2 regions of the Sinorhizobium sp. Y406 genome follow, and region 2 is predicted to be linked to the other one. Evidence: predicted binding sites of a transcription regulator. Region 2 holds the regulator's gene; the other holds the start of a gene.

Region 1 (7,522 bases), 1.4 Mb from region 2:
TCGGCTTCGCGGTCGGCAAGATCGTGCTCTCGATGCTCGCCGCCTACGCGATCGTCTATTTTCGTTTCCCGCTTGCGACGTTTTTCTTCTGGGTGATCTTCACGACATTGCTTTTGCCGCTCGAGGTTCGAATCCTGCCCTCCTACGAGGTGATGAACATGCTGAAGCTGACCAACACCTATACGGGGCTGGTCGTGCCGCTCCTGGCATCCGCGACAGGCACCTTCTATTTCCGCCAGTTCTTCAAGTCGGTGCCGGACGAACTCCTCGAAGCGGCGCGCATCGACGGCGCCGGACCGTTTAAATTCTTCATCGACGTGCTGGTGCCGCTCTCTCGCACCATGATGGCGGCGATCTTCATCATCATGTTCGTCTATGGCTGGAACCAGTATCTCTGGCCGACACTGATGACGACGGACGAGGGCTTCTTCACGCTGGTGCGGGGCATCAAGCAGATCCTGCTCGTCTGGGTCGGCTCCCAGATCCCCGACTATAACGAGGCTCTTGCGCTGGCGATCCTCGCCATGCTGCCGCCGGTGATGGTCGTGGTGATCTTCCAGCGCTGGTTCATAAAGGGGCTGACCGAGAGCGACAAATAGCAAACGAAGCGGGGCGCGGGCGCGCTCCGCATTCCCCAACGCATCAACGGAGGCAGCCTATGGCGGCGATCGACATCGCAGAGGTCTCGAAAATCTACGCGGGCGGCGTCGAAGCCGTGAAGTCCGTTTCGATCGACATCGAGGACGGCGAGTTCATCGTCCTCGTTGGTCCATCGGGCTGCGGCAAGTCCACGCTTCTGCGCATGGTCGCGGGGCTGGAGACGATCTCGAAGGGCGCGGTGAAAATCGGCGCGCGGGTCGTCAACGACATAGATCCCGCCGAGCGGGACATTGCCATGGTCTTTCAGAACTATGCGCTTTATCCGCACATGACCGTCTACGAGAACCTTGCCTACGGCCTGAGGAACCGCAAGACGCCGAGGGCGGAGATCGATGCGCGTGTCGCAGAGGCAGCGCGCATGCTGGAAATCGAGCCCTGTCTTGACCGCAAGCCGCGCGCCCTTTCCGGCGGCCAGCGCCAGCGCGTCGCTATGGGCCGGGCGATCGTCCGCAAGCCCGCCGCCTTCCTTTTCGACGAGCCGCTGTCGAATCTCGACGCCAAACTGCGCGTCTCCATGCGCGGCGAGATCAAGCGGCTGCAGAAGCGGCTCGGCACGACCTCGCTCTACGTCACCCATGATCAACTGGAGGCGATGACGCTCGCCGACCGGCTGGTCGTGCTGAACGGCGGCCGGATCGAGCAGATCGGCCGGCCGCTCGACGTCTATCACGCGCCCGCCTCCACCTTCGTCGCGAGCTTCATCGGCTCGCCTGCCATGAACCTCGTCCACGCTGTGCTGGAGGGCGGCCGATTACGTCTCGGCACGCATGTGCTCGAACTCGGCTATGCGGCGCCGGCCGAGGGTGCGGTCACCGTCGGCCTCAGGGCCGAGGATCTGCGCCCGGCAGCGCTCGGCGAGCAGGCGTTTGTCTTCCGCGTCGACTATGTCGAGGAATTGGGAGCGCAGCGGCTTGTCCACGGCAAGATCGGGGCGCAGGCACTGACCGCGGCACTGGCGCCGGAAGCGCCGCTTGCAGATGAGCTCACAATCACCATATCCAGCGAACGCCTGCATTTTTTCTCGGCGGAGACCGGCAAGCGGCTCCCTCGCCAGCCGGTCATGGGTGTTGCGCCCGCTCGCCAGGAAACCGTCAATCCGGAGCCCGCATTGTGATCGAAGAGACCGTATCGACGCTCGCCATCCCATCGCAGCAGAGCCGCGACGATGTTCTCCGCATGGAGCACAGCATAGCCGCCCATGATGCGGCCATGGCGGGCACCGAAGCGATGAACAGGATCGAAATCAGCGGCGCTGCCTTGGACGGGCGGCTCGCCTTTCCCTTCTCCGTCGCGGCCTGGAACCTCGAGCGCTGTCTCTTTCCGCAAGAAAGCGCCGAACAGCTTGGCGCGACCGGCGCATCGCTGGTGATGCTTTCCGAAATGGACAACGGTATGGCCCGCACGGGCCAGTGCCACACGACGGCCGAGGTCGCGGCGACGCTCGGCATGCAATATGCCTATGGGGTCGAGTTCGTCGAACTTGACCTCGGGGCCGACAGCGAGCGCGAATTCTGCCGGGACGATTTCAATGAGAAGGGTTTTCACGGCAACGCGCTGCTGGCGTCGATTCAGCTTCGCCGGCCCTTCATGATCCGACTCTGGGGTGAGCGCCTCTGGTACATGGATGGCGGCGAGCAGCCGCGCCTCGGCGAGCGTATGGCCGTCGGCGCCGTCGTCGAGACCGAGGCCGGCCCCTTTGTCGCCGTCTCCACCCATCTCGAAAGCGCGACGACCGCCGCCTACCGCGAGCGGCAGGTGAAGGACCTGATCGATCAGCTGGATGCGGCCTTTCCGGCGCTCCCCGTCCTGATCGGCGGCGACCTCAACACCGGCAATCATATCGGCGGCGATTTCGAGGCCGAAGGGCTTTTCGCAATGAGCGCCGCGCGCGGCTTCAGCCGCCATGGCGGCCCTATCGACCAGATGACGACGCGGCGGAGCCTGATCACGCGCTGGCCGAAGCGCGCCATGAAGCTCGATTGGTTTCTTGCCCGGGGTCTGAGGATCGGCGAAAGCCGCATCATTCCCTCGCTGGATGCATCCGGTCGTCCGCTGTCCGACCACGACCTCATCACCTGCGTCGTCGAGGGGTTCGAATAATCTTTCGCCTCCTTGCCTGGGCGCCTTGCGCATTCTACATGTTGCGGGCTCTGTGGCGCACGGGGAGCAAGGTCGCCGCAGCACTTTGAATCGCTGAATGATTTCGCCCGCAGCGATCTCGTAGTGGGATCGATGCGGTCAGGTCCAACCAGGAACGGTAAGATGGCAAGAATCGTCAATGTCGGGGTCCAGATGGACCATGTTTCGGGCATCACCATTGCGGGCGATTCGACCTTTGCCATGAGCCTCGAGGCGCAGGCCCGCGGCTATCGACTGTTCCACTATACGCCCGACCGGCTGTCGCTGCGCGACGGCGAAGTCTATGCGACGGCGCAGCAGATGACGCTGCGCGACGTGAAGGGCGATCACTTCACGCTCGGCGAGCCGGAGCGGATCGATCTTTCGGACATGGACGTCATCCTGCTTCGCCAGGATCCGCCCTTCGACATGGCCTATATCACCTCGACGCATCTGCTCGAACGGCTGCATCCGAAGACGCTCGTCGTCAACGATCCGGCCTGGGTGCGCAATTCGCCGGAGAAGATCTTCGTTACCGAATTTCCCGATCTGATGCCGAAGACGCTGATCACCCGCGACCCGGGAGAGATCGCCCGCTTTCGCCAGGAAATGGGTGACATCATCCTGAAGCCCCTCTACGGCAATGGTGGTGCCGGCGTCTTCCATTCCGCGCGCGACGATCGCAATCTCTCCTCGCTGCTCGAAATGTTCGGGCAGATGTTCCGTGAGCCCTTCATCGCCCAGGAATACCTGCCGTCCGTAAGAAAGGGCGACAAGCGCATCCTGCTCGTCGATGGCGAGCCGGTCGGTGCCATCAACCGCGTCCCGGCCGAGCACGATGCCCGCTCGAACATGCATGTCGGCGGCCGCGCCGAGGCGACGGAGCTTACGGCACGCGAGCGGGAAATCTGCGCCCGTATCGGACCGGCGCTCAAACAGCGCGGCTTCCTCTTCGTCGGCATCGACGTGATCGGCGACTACATGACCGAGATCAACGTCACGTCGCCGACGGGGATCCGTGAGGTCAAGCGCTTCGGAGGGGCCGACGTCGCAAGCCTGCTCTGGGACGCGATCGAGAAGAAGCGCCGCTGATCGCTCCGCCGAGCGGGGCGTGTCGCTCGGGCCTGCTCCTACAGCGCCGCGCGTCTTAGACGCGCAAAGGTCGCTGTAGCACTTTGAATTGCTGCATGTCTTGTCCTCTAATCGCGGTCGATTAAAGGAGACATGCAGTAGGGCTCTCCATAGATATGTTCTATTATTGTTCTTGTTTTTGAGCGCGTGCCGTGCAAGATTAATGCTGGTACCGGCGCAGGTTGTAGCGGTGGAAGCGCGCCGGGCGAAGGGGGCATCATGGTCGCGCGCGTCAGCACGGTGGCATTTCAAGGAATCGAGGGCGTTCCGGTCGACGTTCAGGTGATGGTCGCGCCGGGCAAGGTCGGCATGCAGATCGTCGGCCTGCCTGACAAGGCCGTTGCCGAAAGCCGCGAGCGCGTGCAGGCGGCGCTTCACGCATCCGGCCTGGCGCTGCCGGCCAAGCGGGTCACGGTGAATCTGGCGCCGGCCGACCTGCCGAAGGAGGGCAGTCACTTCGACCTCGCCATCGCGCTCGGGCTGATGGCGGCGCTCGGAGCGGTCCCGGCGGATGCGCTTTCCGGCTATGTCGTCATCGGCGAACTCAACCTCGACGGCACGATCGCGCCCGTAGCGGGCGCGCTGCCGGCGGCGATCGGGGCCAATGCGCTCGGCAAGGGGCTGATCTGCCCCGCCGAAAGTGGACCGGAGGCCGCCTGGGCGGGATCGGAGATCGACATCCTCGCGCCGCGCAGCCTGATCGCCATCGCCAACCATTTCCGGGGCACGCAGGTTATCTCCCGTCCGGATCCCTCTGTGCGGGCGACCGCCGCCAACCTGCCGGACCTCGCCGACATCAAAGGCCAGGAAAGCGCGAAGCGGGCGCTGGAGGTGGCGGCCGCCGGCAACCATAATCTCCTGATGGTCGGCCCGCCCGGCTCCGGCAAGTCGATGCTCGCGGCACGCCTTCCCTCCATCCTGCCGCCGCTGTCGCCGGCCGAACTGCTCGAAGTCTCGATGGTTCACTCGATCGCCGGGCAACTGGCGGGCGGAAAGCTCTCCGACCGGAGGCCGTTCCGCGCGCCGCACCATTCGGCCACCATGGCGGCGTTGATCGGCGGCGGGATCAAGGCAAAGCCCGGCGAGGCGTCGCTCGCCCACCACGGCGTGCTCTTCCTCGACGAATTTCCGGAGTTTCCACCGCAGGTGCTCGACGCGCTGCGCCAGCCGCTCGAAACGGCCGAATGCGTGATCGCCCGCGCCAACCACCGCGTCAGCTATCCGGCGGCGATCCAGCTTGTCGCCGCCATGAATCCCTGCCGCTGCGGCATGGCCGGCGAGCCCGGACATAGTTGCGCCCGCGGTCCGCGCTGCATGGCCGATTACCAGGCACGGATATCCGGACCGCTGATGGACCGCATCGACATCCGCATCGACGTGCCCGCCGTCAGCGCTGCCGACCTCATCCGCCCGGTGACGGCCGAGGCGAGCGCGGACGTCGCCAGGCGCGTTGCCCGCGCCCGTGAACTGCAGAGGGACCGCTTCATGGCCCTCGGCCATCCGCAGCTGACGAGCAATGCCCGTGCATCGACGGCGATGATCGAGAAGATCGCCGAGCCGGATGCGGGGGGCTTGCAGCTCCTGCGGGATGCGGCGGAAAAGATGAAGTTTTCGGCGCGCGGCTACCATCGCGTCCTGAAGGTCGCACGCACGCTTGCCGATCTCGACGGGGCGCCAAGGGTTGGCCGCATCCACCTCGCCGAGGCGATCTCCTACCGCGTTGTCGGCGAGCGGTTGCCGGTCGCGGCCTAAGCAAGTTTCGAAGAAGGTGCCGCACGGCTTCCGATGAGCATCTGCGGCAAACAAGCAGGAAAGCTTGGGCAGAAGCCAAGCAAGTCTGCGGTGCAGCGACGCTTGGTGCTTCGACAGCCACGCGTGCGTAAAAAGCCTAAATTGACCGCTCGCAAACCGCGGCCTTCATCGAATGACCATTGCCCGGCGAGATTGCGATTGATGGTTGCGGCGGATGAAAGAAGGGCGCCGGGCGGCGCCCTTTCAAGTCATCGGAAACAAAACAATGGAAAGCGGGCTCGACCTACGCCCCTAACCCGTCGAACAGCACCGTCGAGAGATAACGTTCGGCGAAGGACGGGATGATGACGACGATTGTCTTGCCGGCGTTCCCTTCGCGCCGCCCGACTTCGATCGCCGCCTGCAGCGCCGCACCGGCGGAGATGCCGACGGGCACGCCTTCGAGACTCGCGACGAGGCGCGCGGCATCGACGGCTTCGCCCGCGTTGACTGTGATCACCTCGTCATAGATTGATGTGTCGAGGATCGCCGGCGCGAAGCCGGCGCCGATGCCCTGGATCTTGTGCGGTCCGGGCGCGCCGCCGGAAAGGACCGGCGATTCTTCGGGCTCGACCGCGATCACCTGGACTGAAGGTTTGCGTGCTTTCAACACCTGACCGGCGCCGGTGATGGTGCCGCCGGTGCCGATGCCGGAGACCAGGATATCGACCGCGCCCTCGGTGTCGTTCCAGATTTCCTCGGCCGTCGTCTTGCGGTGAATATCCGGATTGGCTGGGTTCTCGAACTGCTGCGGTATGATGGCATCGGGCAGCGTCTCGACGAGTTCCTGTGCCTTCGCAATCGCGCCCTTCATGCCCTTGGCGCCTTCCGTCAGCACCAGCTCGGCGCCGAGCAGCGACAACATCTTGCGCCGCTCGATGGACATCGTCTCCGGCATGGTCAGGATCAGTCTGTAGCCCTTGGCAGCGGCGACGAAGGCAAGCGCGATGCCTGTATTACCTGAGGTCGGCTCCACGAGCGTCGTGCGGCCGGGCGCGATCTTGCCCTGGGCTTCCAGCGATTCCACCATGGCGACGCCGATCCGGTCCTTGACCGAGGCGATCGGGTTGAAGAATTCAAGCTTTGCGAGCAGGTTCGCCTTGACCCCCTTCTCCCTGGCAAGCTTGTCCAACCGCACGATCGGCGTGTCGCCGATCGTTTCGGTGATCGAGGAATAGATGCGGCCGCGGCCGGGCTTGCGCGGTTCGGGCATTTCGGTTCTCCCATGGGTTAAAAATTGGTTGATGCGAGAATAGGAACAATGGGCGCGTCATGCGAGAGCGGGAACGCCTCGGATGCGCGCCGCCGAAGGAAAAAACGGTTATAGAGCCGCTGGTTGAGAAATCTTTTTTCAGGTGGCGCAGGTGAGCGTGACCATCAGGCCCGACAGAAAGTATGTGACCGCATTCGCCGATATGCGCGCCTCTGCCTCCGGGGCAGAAGACCGGCGGTCAAGAGTTTCCAGGCGATATGAACGAGATAGAGCGCGCCGGCGATCTTGACGACGAGGAAAGCGGTTGTGAAGGTCGGGGCGATGAAGGCGAGCCCGAGTACCACGGCCGTAAGGTAGAACATGTCGCAGGGGATCAGGCCGAGGCCCATGAAAAATGTTTCGCGAATACCGGATCCGAGCGCCCGCGCCACGATGGCCGTCACACCGGGCCCGGGAATGGCCGCAGCGAAAAAGAGAGCGCCGCTATAGGCGAGAAGGGTCGCGAGCGTCATATGCGTTTCTTCGGACAGGCAGCCTTTCTAGCGCAAGGCTGTGAGAAGGAAAATCCGGGTTGAATGCGGGGGCAGCGTTCTCGCGAATAAATTGATC
Region 2 (7,522 bases):
GGCCGGGTCGATGATGACGATCCGCCAGTTTCCCGTCCCCGACGTCTGGCCGAAGAACTTTCCGGCGCGGCGCACTTCGTCAACCGTGATCGCACCCTTGACCCTCCCGCTCTTCTCATCGACCGGACGCGTCAGATGCAGGAGGTTGTGGGAGGCGCCGGAGGCAAGCTGACGGCTGACGATCGAACCGGGATCCGGGTCGCCGAGCCGGTCGGGCGCCTCCGTCGGCTCCGGATGGCAAAGCACGTGTTTGGCGAAGCGAAAGGCGAGCGTCGCCTTGCCGATGCCCTCCGGCCCTTCGATGAGGACCGCGTGATGCCCCTTGCCGGACTTGTAGCTCTGCGCGAGGAAGACTTCGGCCTCACCATGGCCGAAGAGCCTGCTGTTTTCGGCCGGCGCGATCGCCCCGTCCAGCACCCCTGGGCGTTCTGCTGTCATGTGGCCACTTCCGCCGCGGATGCGCGCGCCGCGTCCTCGCTCGGCAGCAGCGCCGCCACAAGGTCCAGCACGTCTGCAGCGATCACCTCCGGCGGGCGCGTCGCGTCCACGACCCGGCAGCGCTCCGGATCGGTCTCGGCAATATCGAGAAAGGCTTCGCGCCGCTTCTCATGCGTTTCCAACTGCTCCTTTTCGAAGCGGTCCGGCCCTTGATCGGCGGCGCGGCGACGCGCGCGCTCGAGGCCTACAATGGCCGGGAGGTCGAAGATGATCGTGAGATCGGGAACGACGCCATTGACGGCGACGCGCTGCAGTGTCTCGATGAAGCTCGCCTCGAGATTGCCGGTAATCCCCTGATAGACGCGCGAGGAATCCATGAACCGGTCGCAAAGGACGATCGTCCTCCTTCCGAGCGCCGGCCGGATCACCTGCTCGACATGGTCGCTACGCGCGGCGGCGAAGAGGATCGCCTCCATACGCACGCCAAAGGACTCCGCCGCCCCCGAAAGAAGCACGTGGCGAACCGCCTCTGCACCGGCGGACCCGCCGGGTTCCCGCGTCGTCAGCACGGCATAACCCCGCGCGCTGAGCGAATCGGCAAGCAGGCGCATCTGGGTCGACTTGCCCGCCCCTTCTCCGCCTTCGAACGTTACGAACAAACCCTTTGTCAGCGACACATGCTCTTCCAGATCGGCGTATTCCTGCCCTCTGTTTAGCCGATTGGTCTGCCGGAAGAAACCGTCACGGCGTGCAATTGTCACAGCCAGAAAAAGAGAAGTTCCTGCAAGGCGTCAAGCGCACGGCTCGTCAGCGTGCCCGGCTCGACGGCATCGGCTGTGCGGACTGGAACTTCCTTGACGAGCTCTTCTCCGTTCCAGAGCTTGACGACGCCGACCTCCTGTCCTGCGGCCACCGGCGCGCTGAGAGGCCACCGGTAGACGATGCGGGCGGTCAGCCGCTCCGGATTGTTGACCGGCAGCAACACGTCCACGGGTCCGCCGGCGACAAGCGCGACGTGGGATGCCGCCCCGCCATAGACGCTCGCTTCACCGATCGTTTCGCCACCGGCAAAAATCCGCCGCTTCTCGAAGTTCGTCATTGCCCATTCGAGGACGCGGCGGCTCTCCTCGGTCCTCTCCTTATCGCTCTCAAGACCGCCCATTGCGAGATAGACACGGCGCTCGCCGCGCTGCATCGAAGCGGCGACCGAGAAGCCGAAGCCTTCCGCAAATCCCGTCGCCAGCCCGTCGACGCCGACATTGGCGGCGATCAGCGGATTCTTGTTGCGCTGGAAGATCTTGTTCCACTCGAAATCCGGCTGGGAATAGAGGCGGTAATAATGCGGATGCGCCTCGTGCAAATGCCGCGAAAGCGTGACGAGTTCGCGCATGGTCATCTTGTTTCCGGGGTCCGGCAGTCCGGTCGCGTTCTTGAATGTCGCGACCGGCATGCCGAGTTCGCGAGCCCGCTCCGTCATCCGTTCGGCAAAGGCCGTCTCGCTGCCCGCCATTCCCTCGGCCAGAACAAGGCAGGCGTCGTTCGCCAGCTGTACAATCGCACCTTGCATGAGATCCGCGACCGCGACCTTCGACTTGATCGCGGCAAACATGGTCGCGGTGCCGGATGGCGCTCCGCCCGTGCGCCAGGCGTGTTCCGAAACTTCGAAGGTCGCGTGCGGCGTCAGTTCCCCCTTGTCGAGGGCCTCGAAGACCAGTTCCATCGTCATGAGCTTTGCAAGCGACGCCGGTGGCACGGGCTCGTTCTCGCCGCGCGCAAAGAGCACGCTCCCGGTCTCCGCATCGACGAGATAGATCTGTTTCGCCTTGGTGTCGAAGGCAGGCGCCTGTGCCTCCGCATCACCTGCGACGACCGCTGCAAGGACACCCACGATCGCCAGCCACACAATGCGCATGAGAAACTCCGGTTTCTTCACGGGCATAGCAGCGCCGCCAGACCTATTCAACCGGCGTCAATCGGCCAGAACGCCCCGGTTCTGCCGCTTTGCGTAGGCCCGAATGGAGTCGGACGTCAGCGGGTCCGGATCGGCCATGATCAGTTCGAATGGCGAAGCCCTGTCACTGACCCGGACTTCGACATAGGCGGCGGCATAGGCCATGTTGCCATCCGGCAACGGGATCCATTCCGGGCGCTCGGAGGGAACCGGCCCGATCTCCGGCAGCATCATGAACTCGGCAAGCGCGGCCGATGCCGGCGACGCTGCAGGCGGCGCCGTGAGCGCATTCAACGACCTCGTTGCGCCAAGCGTCGATTTCGCCGGAATCGTCAGAGTCCCAAGGTCCTGTGCCTGATCGCGCAGCGGTTCGTTCGAAGCCACCATGACCCCCGTCGCGATCTGCCCTTCCGGCGCGATGCGAGGGCCGCGATCGCCCTTGGTAACGTAAGACGCCATAAGATAAGGCATGTCGTTGCCCTCGAGCGGGGCTCGGCCGACATATTGCACGCGTACCTGGGCACTTCCCTTGCGCTTGATATCGAGCAGGTCGGCGGTCTTCGAGGAGACATCGATGATCCGGCCGAATTCATAGGGCCCGCGATCGTTCACACGCACAATGACGGAGCTGCCGTTCTCGAGATTGGTCACGCGAGCATAGCTCGGCAAAGGGAACGTGGGATGCGCCGCGGAGAGGTGATACTTGTCGTAGACCTCGCCATTCGCCGTCAGCCGACCATGAAAGGCCGAGCCGTACCAGGAGGCCATGCCGGTCTTGTTGTAGCCCGGCTCCTCCTTCGGCTGATACCACTTGCCCTTGACCTGATAGGCATTGCCGACCTGGAATCGCCCGCCGCCCTTCGGAATGTTGCGCCCGTTGGCCACTCGCGGACTTGCTTTGACCCCGTAGACCGATTCGGCGAAATATTCCTTGCTTCTCGACTTGCTCTTCTTGACGCTGGACGTCGAACCGCAGGCCGCTAGTGCTGCGCAAAGCAGTGGAATTGCAGCGAGGCGCAATCCCCTCGCAAGGCATGCCGCTTTTCTACGAGATATCATCTGTCCCCAAGGTCATTCGCAAAATTCGTGCCCGAACGATCCGCATTTCACCCCCGCGGATCTTTCGACGTCCCGGAAAGGGACAATCGTGTAATGATGACAACAACAAGGCAAAAATACGAATTTCAAGGCGAGATCGCGCCGGGTTTTTCTCGTTATGGTTTACAAAACGTAAACACCAGACCGACGGAGATGCGCAGTACCAAGCGGCAGAGGCCGAAGAAATTCGTGCGGGCGGCGAGCTTAAATCTTGCAACGAACCGCACTTCGCGCAATAACGCGCTGCCCGGATGGGTGGCCGAGCGGTTTAAGGCACCGGTCTTGAAAACCGGCGACGGGCAACCGTCCGTGGGTTCGAATCCCACCCCATCCGCCAGCGTGAACTTTGTCCGACCCGGCACCTGCTCCCATTCGGACTCGACTGTCTGCCGACGTCTCGAGCACGTTCGGCCAATTCAGCCGAGCGGGCTGGCGCGCGCCGTGGAATTCTTCTATATAGTCCAGGCCTGCCGGGGTCGTAGCTCAGTTGGGAGAGCGCCGCAATCGCACTGCGGAGGTCGAGGGTTCGACTCCCTTCGACTCCACCATTCTTCTCTTTGTCCAGCCCGGAGCCGTGATGCCCGATCTGCCCGGCGGCGGCGGCAGGTTTCTTCGCCGAGGCGCATTGCGCCAAGTCGTTTACCGGGAACACAAAATGCTGGTTTCGGCCACCAAGGTTTCCTTGCCATCGCTGGCGAATTGAGGGACAGTTGGGGTCTGCATCTTTTCGTGTCGGCAACTCCCGCGAGTGGAGAAAATCATGTCCTCTAAAACTCTGATGGCGGTTGCAGCATTGGCGCTCCTGTCACTTTGGGGATGCGCCACCACCGGCGCTACGGGCAACACGACCTACGCGCAGTGGTACGGCCCCTACCCTGAGCCTGACTTCGACGTTCTCAGTCCCGGGGGTCTGCGCCTCGCCTATTGATCGGGCGCCACATCAACGCTCCATCGCCCGACAGCCCAATGGCTTGTCGGCCCCGGCAAAGCGACGCCGCCCAATTCAGCATGGCAATATTCACGGAATGTTAGGCACTTGCGGAACACAAATGGAACGGATAGTGTCTGTTCTTGATTTGTTTCGCGATTCTGGAGTGACGCGCCATGCTGACCCGCAAGCAACAGGAATTGCTTCTCTTCATTCATGAACGAATGAAAGAGTCGGGAGTCCCGCCGTCCTTCGATGAAATGAAAGACGCGCTCGATCTTGCGTCGAAGTCGGGCATCCACCGGTTGATCACTGCGCTCGAGGAGCGGGGCTTCATTCGCCGGCTTCCCAATCGGGCACGCGCACTTGAAGTCATCAAGCTGCCGGAAGCCTATACGACACCGGCGCAGCCAAGGCGCGGCTTTTCGCCGAGCGTCATCGAGGGCAGCCTGGGCAAGCCATCTGCCGCGCCCAGGGTCGAGGCGCCACCCGCAGAGACGTCCTCGATTGCGGTTCCCGTGATGGGGCGCATCGCCGCCGGCGTCCCAATTTCTGCGATCCAGAACAATACGCACGAGGTTTCCGTTCCGCTCGACATGATCGGCAACGGTGAACATTACGCACTGGAAATCAAGGGCGATTCGATGATCGAGGCCGGCATCCTCGATGGCGACACCGTGATCATCCGCAACGCGAGCACGGCCAGTCCGGGCGATATCGTCGTGGCACTGATCGATGACGAAGAAGCGACCCTGAAGCGATTCCGCCGGAAGGGTGCGTCGATTGCGCTCGAAGCGGCGAACCCGGCCTATGAGACCCGGATATTCGGACCGGACCGGGTGAAAATCCAGGGCAAACTGGTCGGGCTGATACGGCGGTATCACTAGCCCATCGCCCCGGTGATCGGAGCCGTTTCGTTTGGCCGATGCATGGGTATTAGCGCACAGTGCGTGATCGAGTGGGCAACAGTTATCGTCCGAAGCCTTGGGCGGTAGACGTTCCGCTGGACGTTGCGGCCGACCAGCGCCGAGTACTTTCGTCTGGCTGCCTCCCCGCATCCCCGCATGGGCGTAGAGCCGTCCGCAGGTGGACGGTCGGCGCCACGGGTATTCTCCCCGGTTATCGTATCGGTTTCGGGCCCAGCTCAATCTCCCTCGGGTTCGGCTTTCATGTGGGAGACGGCATGGCTTGGCCGGTCGGATCTGCGGTCCTGGGTTTGCCCATGGACTCTCCTCCTTGTTGCGATCTCGACGCGATCCATGGGTCCGATGAAAGTTCCTCCAAAGCGCTGCCTATGGAGTCTTGCTGGATCGGATTGCGTGCACACCGTTCTCGCGGCCACGCTCGCGGTATCGCTTGACCATGCGGCGGGCGATTCCGCCTGACCAACGCGCTCCGACGATCAGGCGGTGGTGAAGCGGCGGCCCGGTCAGGCCGGAATCGACATTCTGCAGGCAAGCGGCCGTTGCCGCAGCGGCTGAAGATCACTTGCCAAGAAATTTGCCGGCGCACATCGGTGCCACCAGCCGGATCATCAGGGGAATTTGGAGGCCTCGCCCGGAATTGAACCGGGGTACAAGGATTTGCAGTCCTCTGCGTCACCACTCCGCCACGAGGCCTCATCGACAAGAAATATCAAGTCGTGGCGAGCGTTTAGAATCATTCGAGATGAACCGCAAGAGGCAATTTCCGAAAAACGCACCCCTCGTCTCGGCCCATCGTAAAAGGAGGTTGGACACTGGAATGCCCAGCCTCCCAGTTCGATCGCAATAAACTCACCCATAAGGTAGGATTTTCCTTGATTTTCCTCAACCGGCCCTGTTTTGTCACAAAACTTTCACACTTAATGGGCGAGGACATGTTCGACGGCAAGATCTCCCTTTCCGACTGGCACCAATGTGCAGGCGGGCACCAGCGGTGTGTTTTCGAGCATGACCTCTACCCGAATATTCTGGTCAAGGTTCTCAGAATCAGGGGCAACAGCGGCGAGCGCCAATCGACGCGGATGCTGCGCTTCATCGATCGCTTCAAGCGGTTCGGTGCCTACCGGACATTTCGACGCGAAGTCGACGAGTTTATCGAACAGGCCCGAAAGTTCACCCTGTCCGACACAGCCGATCTCCCCATCCCCGGAGTGCTGGGCTTCGTTCAGACCGAACACGGCCTCGGTCTCGTGGTCGAGAAGATCACTATGGCAAACGGACAGTTGGCCCCAACCTTGCGCGACCTGGCGCTGGCGGGGCGGTTGACGGCCAGGCACCTGGCGATGATTGACGAACTTTTCGAGCGCTGTCGCCGGCTTCACATCGTGCTGATGGATTGCAATGCCGGCAACTTCGTAGTGACGGACCGTCGCTGTTTTGAGGAACTGATGTGCATCGACGGGACCGGTGAAAAAAGCCCGTTGCGCATTTTCGCTCTCAGCCGCAGGGCCAACGGCTTCAGACTGCGGCAAATGCGTGAGAAGCTGTTTCTCAAACTCGCCAGAACCTTGAACGATCCGGCGGCGCTGCCCAACGAGGGGCACGTCCACACGGTCCTAGAGCCGTATCTACGGCCGAAGCGCAGACTTCACGCGGTCGAGGGCGTTCCGGACGCACTCAACGTTTCACGGGCCAGCTAGCCCGAGATCGCAATTCTACTTCCCCGACGTTTTCTCGGTGTTGCCGCGCCAGCGGGCCCACCACACGGCGAGTCGTCGGCGTGCGCGACGCACAACCGGTATGTCGTGCGACAGCACCAGCAGCCCGAGCGGTATCATCCAGAAGCCGAGGACCGGCAGGAAGCCGAGAACACCGCCAGCAATGAGCAGAAGCCCAATTGTCACCCTGAGGGCCGGCGAGTCGGGCAGGCCGACGCGCCATGTACCGAGAATGATTTCCCGCGTTTTCGGATCGATACCGAAATGCTTCTTCTTCGCCATTGCTTCCTTCCTGCGACTTTCCCAGAATTGGTGCTTTCTCCACAGCCGAGCAAGCGGCGCTTTCAATTTTTTTTGAAAAATCGCTTGGCAAATCGAAAAAGCATTTGTATTAGCAGCCTCACTTCTGCGGCGCAGATGATCCCTGGTAGCTCAGCGGTAGAGCACTCGACTGTTAATCGATAGG

Evidence for each region. Region 2 encodes LexA, which represses DNA repair genes until DNA is damaged. Its sites were predicted from a motif close to TGTTCNNNNTGTGTTCNG; they were not measured.
Region 1: a site for LexA is predicted at 4,027-4,044, ahead of AC4P1R_RS16700 (YifB family Mg chelatase-like AAA ATPase). Genes of this name have one in related genera too.

What each region holds. Positions count from the first base shown of each region.
Region 1 is NZ_CM178974.1:3,548,591-3,556,112, reverse strand. It holds gene ugpE (sn-glycerol-3-phosphate ABC transporter permease UgpE) at 1-599, shown strand, start outside; gene ugpC (sn-glycerol-3-phosphate ABC transporter ATP-binding protein UgpC) at 659-1,774, shown strand; gene AC4P1R_RS16710 (endonuclease) at 1,771-2,760, shown strand; gene gshB (glutathione synthase) at 2,923-3,870, shown strand; gene AC4P1R_RS16700 (YifB family Mg chelatase-like AAA ATPase) at 4,129-5,661, shown strand; gene cysK (cysteine synthase A) at 5,945-6,913, opposite strand; partial or broken gene AC4P1R_RS16690 (LysE family translocator) at 7,067-7,425, opposite strand.
Region 2 is NZ_CM178974.1:1,340,140-1,347,661, reverse strand. It holds gene AC4P1R_RS06525 (DNA polymerase III subunit delta') at 1-438, opposite strand, end outside; gene tmk (dTMP kinase) at 435-1,115, opposite strand; gene AC4P1R_RS06515 (D-alanyl-D-alanine carboxypeptidase family protein) at 1,196-2,350, opposite strand; gene AC4P1R_RS06510 (septal ring lytic transglycosylase RlpA family protein) at 2,408-3,448, opposite strand; tRNA gene AC4P1R_RS06505 (tRNA-Ser) at 3,737-3,824, shown strand; tRNA gene AC4P1R_RS06500 (tRNA-Ala) at 3,960-4,035, shown strand; gene AC4P1R_RS06495 (hypothetical protein) at 4,248-4,415, shown strand; gene lexA (transcriptional repressor LexA) at 4,592-5,302, shown strand; tRNA gene AC4P1R_RS06485 (tRNA-Cys) at 5,961-6,034, opposite strand; gene AC4P1R_RS06480 (YrbL family protein) at 6,214-7,038, shown strand; gene AC4P1R_RS06475 (hypothetical protein) at 7,054-7,338, opposite strand; tRNA gene AC4P1R_RS06470 (tRNA-Asn) at 7,478-7,522, shown strand, end outside.